Regions from separate parts of the Roseovarius arcticus genome, predicted to be linked through region 2. Evidence: riboswitches for the same ligand, from Rfam matches in the RefSeq annotation. Region 2 holds a riboswitch; the other holds the start of a gene.
What was found. Region 2 has a riboswitch for thiamine pyrophosphate ahead of MK6180000_RS01035 (ABC transporter substrate-binding protein). Riboswitches for the same ligand answer to the same signal wherever they lie in the genome.

Region 1 (4,193 bases), 3.5 Mb from region 2:
GGCATCCGACGCTGGTTTTTCCTGACCGGCGAGGAGAAAGAGCGCGTGATTAATCCAGCGTATCATGCGCCGACCGGTCAAGTCGGGCGACCAGCCGGGGCCGCGCCCTTTTCCGTGCCGCTCAATCCAACTTTGAGTCCAGTTTTGCGCGCAGACCCGCGCGGGCGCGTCCCCAGCGGCGGCCAGATCATCCAGCCAGCCAAATCCGTGCGCCTCGGCGGCAAATGCGGCGCTGGGCGCGTCCAGGTCCCACGGCGCCGTATCGAGGCTATGCACCAGATTCCCGGCAAACATAAAATTGCCCGCCGTCAGCTGCCGCCCGCGGGCAAAGCTGCCGATCGTGCGCGGCTCGGGCGAGGATACGAAAGCGGTCGCAGGTCGCGCCCATGCCGCGCGCCGCGCCGCGATGCGGTTTTGCAGCCTCGTCCATTTCGCGCGGATCGTGCCTTCTGGTGCCATGCGCCTCGTCTCCGGACGCTCTTGGTGGCGCCGCCTCGGGCGGATCATATCGCGCAGCCACGCCCAAGTCACCGAAGGATTGCTAAAATCGGATCAGGTGCGCAGCAGCGCGATGTAGAAGCCATCCATGCCGCCCAGATCGCCCCAGTAATCGGGGCGCAGCCGTAGCCCGCCCTCTTCGGTAATCCAAGCGGGGTCTATCCCGGGCAGATTAAGCGCGGCGCGGTCCACTGATAGCGAGGAATGGCGCACCAGCGCCTCGTCGATCTGGCATTCGCCCTCGTCCGGCAGCAGCGAGCAGGTACAATAGAGCAGTCGGCCTCCCGGCTTTAGCAAGCCCAGCGCGCGGTCCAGCATCGCGGCCTGAAGCGCGATCAGATCGCCGATTTCGGAGCCATCGCGCGCGTAGGGCAGGTCGGGATGCCGCCTAATCGTACCGGTGGCCGAGCACGGCGCGTCCAGCAGGATCGCATCATAGCTGCCCTCATGGGTCAGTGCGTCGCCCGTCACGAGGCCCGCGTTCAGCCCCGTGCGCGCCAGGTTTTCGCGCACCCGCGCCATCCGGGCGTCTGATATATCCAGTGCTGTCACATCTGCGCCAGTCGCCGCCAGTTGCAGCGTTTTGCCGCCCGGCGCGGCGCACATGTCCAGTACAGCCTCGCCCGGCAGGGCGGCCAAGACGCGCGCGGGAATCGCGGCGGCGGCGTCCTGCACCCACCAGTCGCCGGCCTCGTAGCCGGGCAGCGCGCTGATCTGGCCCGCGTCTTGCAGCCGGACCGACCCCGTCGGAAGCGCCGTGCCACCGACAGCCTGCGCCAGTGCGTTTGCATCGCCTTTGGGTGTCAAATCCAGCGGCGCGCCTGCGAAATGTGCAGCCTCAAAGCCTGCCACAGCGGTGGCGTCATACGCCTCAGTCAGGGGGCCGCGCAGCCAGTCGGACAGATGCGGCACCGGTAGATTGGCCCATTCGGCTGGGCCATCGGCCGCCACTTTGCGAAGTACGGCGTTGACCAGCCCCTTTAGCCGGGCAAAGCGCGCATTTCCTGCGATCAGGCCCACACATTCGTTAACGACGCCGTGCGCGTCACCGCCATGGCAAAGCTCTGTCGTGCCCAAACGCAGGATGTTCATCACCGGCAGGGGGGGCGGCTTGCGTAGGTGTTTGGCCAGAAGCGTGTCTGCCCGCTCCATACCTTTGAGGGTTTGCGTCGCGAGGCGCTGGGCGCGGGCGCGGTCCGGCGCCTGCAGCCGGTCCAGCGCGCCGGTGGCCAAAAGTTCGGACATCTGGCGATGCTCGCCCAATATCTGGTCCAGCAGGTGGGCGGCGGCGGCGCGCGGCGATGGCGTGGGCATGTCGTATCCTTGCTGATTGGCGATTGCGGCGTATATCAAGGGTACGCTCGCAAAGGAACCCATGCCATGACAGACCGCCACAATACGATTGCAAAGCAACCCACCGATTTGCCACCCGCTGCGCAGCGCGCGCTGGCCGAGGCAGAAGAGCGCCGATTGAAAGCCGATGCCACCGACCTGCCCACCGAACTGGGCGGTCGCAAGGATGGGCTAGAGGCCGTGCGCTATGGCGATTGGGAGAAGAAGGGTATTGCGATCGATTTCTAGCCCTTGACGCTGCTTGTGCCGCTGCGCATCCTGCCCTTGTAACAGGGGCGCCCGCCGCATGGTGGGCTGAGATGCACCCTTCGAACCTGAACCGGATCATGCCGGCGGAGGAAGTTGCGCGCAGATCGGTCCCGTTTAGGGACAGACTTGCGGCATGTCCCCTGCCTGCGAAGGGGAGCTAAGATGAACGACGCAGGACAGTATCTGGCGCATATGCGCGCCCGCGCGCCGCTGGTGCAAAATATCACAAATTATGTCGCGATGAACGTCATGGCCAACATCATGTTGGCCGCAGGCGCCAGTCCCGCGATGGCCCATGCTCAGCAGGAGGCGGCAGAGTTCGCTGGTCTGGCCGATGCGCTCAGCGTCAATATCGGCACGCTTGACCCTGAATGGGTTGTGTCGATGGAGGACGCCGCGCGCGTAATGAACGCAACAAACAAGCCATGGGTGCTGGACCCCGTTGCCGTCGGCGCGACCGCTTTGCGCCGCGATGCCGGCGCGCGCCTGCTTGCGTTGAAGCCGACCATCATTCGTGGAAACGCCTCTGAGATCATCGCGCTCGCGGGCTTTGAGGCCGCGGGCAAGGGCGCCGATACCGCAGACACGGTCAGCGACGCCGAGGACGCGGCGCGCATTCTGGCCCGCCAGACGGGCGGCGTCGTAGCTGTAACGGGCGAACGCGATTTTATCACAGATGGGCAGGCAGCCTACCGCGTGGCGGGCGGTCATGCGCTGATGCCGCGAATCACGGTTTTAGGCTGTTCGCTGACCGGAATCGTCGCCGCTTTTGCGGTAGACCAACCCGCATTGCCTGCGACGGTCGGCGCGCTGGCCTACTATGGCGTTGCGGGCGAAGTGGCAGGCGAGGTCGCCACTGGCCCGGCCAGCTTCCAGGCCGCCTTCATCGACGCGCTCTATAACCTCGGGCCTGAGGAAGTATCCGACCGCGCGCGAATTGAGGTCGTATGAGGCTAAATAAGCGGCAACTTGGCCCGATTTATTTCGTGACTGACGCGGGCGCGCCTGCGACCGTGCCGGAGCAGGTGCGCGCCGCTCTTGCCGCAGGCGTGCGCATCATTCAACTTCGCGACAAACACGCCAGTGATGCGGAGTTCGAGAAGCTGGCAGCTGCGCTGCTGCGCATCACGAGCGCCGCAGGCGCGGCTCTGATCGTCAATGACCGTGTCGACGCCGCGCTAAAGATCGGGGCGAACGGCGTGCATCTGGGGCAGGGCGACGGGGACGTCGCTGCCATTCGCCGCCGAATCGGGCCTGATATGATCCTGGGGTTGTCGGTGGAAACGCTGGCGCAAATCGGCTCTATACCGCAGGATAGTGTCGATTATCTTGGCGTTGGACCTCTGCGCGCGACAGCGACCAAGCCGGATGCGGCAGAGCCTTTGGGCATTGACGGCATGGCCCGGATAATCGCGGCCACGCCGCTACCATGCGTTGCAATCGGCGGGATAAAGCGCGGCGATGCGGCGGCCATTCGGGCGATAGGTGCGGCGGGCATTGCAGTCGTCTCGGCCATATCGCAGGCGGCCGACATGGAAGGCGCGGCGCGCGCCCTGATCGCAGAATGGGGCCCGGCATGATCCCCAATATCTTGTCCATTGCAGGCTCGGACCCGTCGGGCGGGGCTGGCATTCAAGCCGATATAAAATCCATTTCTGCCAATGGCGGCTATGCCATGGCTGCGATCACAGCGCTGACCGCGCAGAACACACGCGGCGTGCAGGCCGTGCGGTTGATGGATGCAGATATCATCACAGCCCAAATTGCGGCGCTCCGCGAGGATATTCGCATCGACGCGGTCAAGATTGGAATGCTGGGTGGTGCCGTCCTGATTAACGCGGTGGTAGATGCGCTTGCAGGGCTGGACGCGCCCATCGTGCTGGACCCGGTCATGGTGGCCAAGGGCGGTGATCGCCTACTGGAAAGCGATGCGGTTAATGCGCTGCGCAGCCTGCTATTGCCAAAAGCCGCGCTGATCACGCCGAACCTGCCGGAGGCGGCCGATCTACTGGGCTGCGCCGAGGCGCTTAATTTGGATGAAATGACCCGCCAAGCGGACCAGCTATTGGGTCTTGGGGCGCAGGCCGTGTTGC
Region 2 (4,193 bases):
CGCCGGTCGCGATGATCAGCCCCTGCCACACCGCGAGCGCGACGAGGGTGGCAGCAGCGGCATTGGCGGCGCGCCTCATGGGGCAGCTCTCAGGGCGGCCAGTAGCGCACCTTGAGCTTCTAGCGTCTTGGCGTCGTCAACTGCGCGCGGCGGCACGCCCGGCGGGACCGGCCATGGCGCGAGGCCGCGTTCGTTGAGGATAAGGATGGCCTCGCCCAGACGCGCGGCCTCGGACGGATCGTGCGTGACCATGAGGACGGTGTGATGGTTCAGCAACTGCGCCGTCAGATCCTGCACCTGGGCGCGGGTGCGCGCATCCAGCGCCGAGAATGGCTCGTCCAGCAGGACGATGGGCCGGTCCTCCATCAATGTGCGGGCGAGGGCGGCGCGCTGGCGTTGCCCGCCCGACAGCTGAGCGGGCGGCTTGGCAGCGTGCTCTATCAGGCCCACCTGCTCCAGCAATGCGGCGGCGCGTTCGGACTGGGGATCAGTGCCGCGCAAACGCGCGCCCAACATTACATTATCTAGAACGCTCAGCCACGGTAGCAGAAGATCGCTTTGTGCCATCAGGGCCACGCGCCCTGTCAGCGGGGCGCCGTCGCTGGCAGTAAGCGTGCCGGTCAGCGCCGCCTCGTCGGCGATACCTGCGATCAGGCGCAGCAGCGTGGATTTGCCTACACCCGATGGCCCCAGCAGACAGGTCCAACTGCCCGGCGCAACATTAAGCGTGATCTGCGGAACAAGGGGCGCATCGCCGATGGCAACATGCCCTTGCAGGAAAATGCCCGGCGCGCTCACCCCGCGAGACCCATGTCCCAGAAAGAGACCTCTAGCCGAGTGGCTGTGGCGAAGCGGTGCGATAAAGCCGCCCAGCGGGGGCTGTCTTGTGGCACGTCGCCAAGGCGGCGCAGAATGGCCGCGTCCAGTAGTGCGCCTGCCTCGTAGCAGACCTGCTGGTAATCTGCGCCTGCGTAAGTGCTGATCCAGTCCGCATAGGGCGTGTCACATTTTGCCGCCGCCAGCCGCAGACCGATCTCTCCATATCCCATTACGCAGGGCATCAGCGCCGCCAGCAGATCCAGAAAATCACCCGAATGACCTGCATCCAGCACATAGCGCGTATAAGCGATGTTCTCCATCGCCTCGGGCGCGGCGAAAAGCGTCGCTTCGTCTATGCCCTCGGCTGCGCAGGTGGCGACGTGCAGTGCGATCTCCTCGTTCAGCAAGGCATCAACTATCCGAGCGCCAAAGCGCATTTCCTCGACCGTCTCGGCCTTGGTCACCGCTAGTGCCCATGCACGCGAGAAGTGGATGAGAAACACGTAGTCCTGCACCAGATAATTCAAGTAAGCGGCGCGTGGCAGCGTGCCGTCCTTCAGCCCCTCGACAAACGCGTGGTGCGTATAGGCCTGCCAAGGCTCTGCCGCCTCGGCGCGCCACGCAGAGAAGGTCGCGCCATACACCTGCGTGCCCTTATCAACGCGCACCGGGATCTACGGCCAGTTGCGATAGCGGGCGGATACCGTCGATAAGGCCTGCCTCGCTCATGAACTTCTCAAACCCAGTGTAGCGCGCGACGTCGACCGCCGCCGGACGCAGGGCAAAGCGGGGGATGGTGTCGACCCAAGCGCGCGAATTCAGCTCATCATCCAATTCAGTGGAGGTTGACTTGAAAATCTCCCAGCTGTCCTCGGGGTGGTTGACGATGTACTGCGTTGCCAGTTCGGTCGCCCGTAAAAACCGCGAAATGACTTCAGTATCCATCGTTTCGGGGTTGGCGACATAGATCAGCTCGTCATAGGGCGGCACACCTTCCTCCTCGATAAAGAAGCAATGCCCGGGCACGCCCTCTATATCCATCTGGTTCAGCTCAAAATTGCGGTAGGCGCCGATGACGGCATCGACCTGCCCCGACATGACCGACGGGCCAAGCGACCAGTTGACGTTGATCAATTCGACATCTGCTAGGGCAACATCGTGGGCCGACAGGATGGCGGTCAGCAGCGCCTCTTCGACGCCGGCAACGGAATAGCCTATCTTGGCCCCTTTGAGGTCTGCGATCTCCTTAATCGGGCTACCCTTTAGCGTCAGCAGGCAGTTCAGCGGGCTGGCAACCAGCGTGCCGACGCGGATCAGCGGCAGCCCCTCGGCCACCTGCATATGCAATTGCGGCTGGTAGGATACGGCTAGATCGGCCTGCCCTGCGGCCACCATCTTTGGCGGGGCCGACGCGTCGGCAGGTGCGACCACCTCGACCTTGAGACCGGCATCGGCGAAATATCCGCGCTCCTCCGCGATGATGATCGGGCCGTGATTGGGGTTGACGAACCAGTCAAGCACAACGGTCAGCTCGTCCTCTGCGAGGGCGGGCGTTGCGGCAAAAAGGGCGGCGGCGAGGGCGATGGCTTTCATCGGTGACTTTCCCGTATCTGGCTGCCATGGCCCGTGCGACCTGGGCGCCGCGATAGAGTGCGGTCCCGTCGCACTGCATAGCCGCGGTGCAATGGTTGGTCAGATGGCGGAGCGGGGAGATACAAAGATGCGCGCGGCGCGGGCGCGCCGTGCAATGTCTCCGTTCCCTACGCCGGTACTGACCGGATCAGGTTCGATGGGTCGGCATCTGCGCCTCTCAGCCCCGGCAATGCGGAGCCCCCCAACGGATGTTGCCAAACCTAGCTGCGCGGCGGGGCGAGGGCAAGCGGGTATGCGCCCTATTGCGCGGGTCCACCGATGGCCGCCTTATTCGGCCGTTCATGTTCTGGATTGAACGCGGTAGGATGCGAAGAAACCTCAGGCGCCGCTGAAACGAGCCGCCGCGACTGTAACCGGAGAGCCGCCTATGATCCGTCCATCCCAGTCTGCCACGACGCGGCTGTCATATGCCTTCGTTGGGGCTGTCGCCGGTTTATCGGCGTGGTTTTTGATCGAGATGGTGGCGGATCTGGTCGGCAATGCGCGCCTTGTGCTGCTTTTGGTGTCTGCGGGGCTGGGCTTCTTTTCGATACTTCTCGCGCTTTTGGGGCCGGTCCGCCTGGTACCGGCGGCTGCGGCGGCCACGATAATGGCAGTCCTCTCCGCGGCCCTGCTGCTATGGGCCAGTTTCCGGCACGTAGATGTCCGCGCATTTTTGGACCATGGTTATGGTCTGGCTGCCTACTTTTACCTTTTGGCCATCGGGACACCTTTTGTAATCGCTGCGCTGCAACGGCATGGCGGTTGGCGGCATTATGGGATGCTCTTTGACGCGGCGTGGGAGCTGGTGGTGCGCGGGGCCGCCGCGTGGCTGTTCGTCGGCGTCGTCTGGGGCGTTCTGCTGCTATCAAACGAACTGTTGGGGCTTGTCGGGCTAAACATCATAGAGGACCTGATCGAGATCGACGCTATGCCCTATCTCATTAGCGGGGCCGCGCTGGGTCTGGGAATCGCGATCGTGCACGAATTGCGCGAATACGTCTCGCCATTCTTGGTGATCCAGTTGCTCCGCGTGCTGCTGCCTGCGCTGCTGGTGGTTTTGGCAATCTTCGTTCTGGCGCTGCCGGTACGGGGCCTTGGCAATCTATTTGGCCAGTATTCGGCAGCGGCAACGTTGCTGGGCGTCACGGCTGCAGGCGTCACGCTAATCACGACGGCAATCCACCGCGACAATGACCTGTCGGTGCAGGGGCCAGTGATGCGCGGCGCCGCTTGGGGATTAAGCCTTATGCTACCGGTGCCGGCCCTGCTCGCGCTTTGGGCGGTGTGGCTGCGGGTGAATCAGTATGGGCTGACGCCTGACCGTGTTGCCGCGTTGATTGCTGCCGGAGTGGCGACGATCTATGCGCTGGCCTATGCGGGGGCTGTCATTCGCCGGCGTGGCTGGCGGGCGAGGCAGCGGCACGTGAACCGCTGGATGGCCCTCGTGTCGCTGGCCATCGCCGCCGCATGGCTGACGCCACTGCTGAACGCCGAGCGTCTGTCGACCGCCAGCCAATTGGCCCGCTATGAACGCGGTATCGATAACGATAAATTGGCGCTGTGGGAAATGGCGCATCTCTGGGGCAAGGTCGGCCAGCAAGGACTAGCCCGGCTCAAGGCAGATGCAGAGGCCGGCGGCGATGAGGCGCTGGTGGCGCTGATTTCCAAGGCTAATAGGATCGAGAGTAAGTGGAACTTTGAGGCTGAGCAGGGCGATGCGGATATCTCGAACATGGACG

Region 1: it holds a riboswitch for thiamine pyrophosphate, as region 2 does, so the genes downstream of both, thiM (hydroxyethylthiazole kinase) here and MK6180000_RS01035 (ABC transporter substrate-binding protein) in region 2, are expected to answer to the same signal.

What each region holds. Positions count from the first base shown of each region.
Region 1 covers NZ_SZZN01000001.1:3,750,379-3,754,571, forward strand. The annotation lists gene MK6180000_RS17955 (heparinase II/III family protein) at 1-459, opposite strand, end outside; gene MK6180000_RS17960 (RsmB/NOP family class I SAM-dependent RNA methyltransferase) at 553-1,812, opposite strand; gene MK6180000_RS17965 (DUF1674 domain-containing protein) at 1,879-2,079, shown strand; TPP riboswitch at 2,113-2,209, shown strand; gene thiM (hydroxyethylthiazole kinase) at 2,263-3,051, shown strand; gene thiE (thiamine phosphate synthase) at 3,048-3,680, shown strand; gene thiD (bifunctional hydroxymethylpyrimidine kinase/phosphomethylpyrimidine kinase) at 3,677-4,193, shown strand, end outside.
Region 2 covers NZ_SZZN01000001.1:213,470-217,662, forward strand. The annotation lists gene MK6180000_RS01020 (ABC transporter permease) at 1-79, opposite strand, end outside; gene MK6180000_RS01025 (ABC transporter ATP-binding protein) at 76-798, opposite strand; gene MK6180000_RS01030 (TenA family protein) at 795-1,487, opposite strand; gene MK6180000_RS01035 (ABC transporter substrate-binding protein) at 1,477-2,412, opposite strand; TPP riboswitch at 2,560-2,666, opposite strand; gene MK6180000_RS01040 (DUF4153 domain-containing protein) at 2,840-4,193, shown strand, end outside.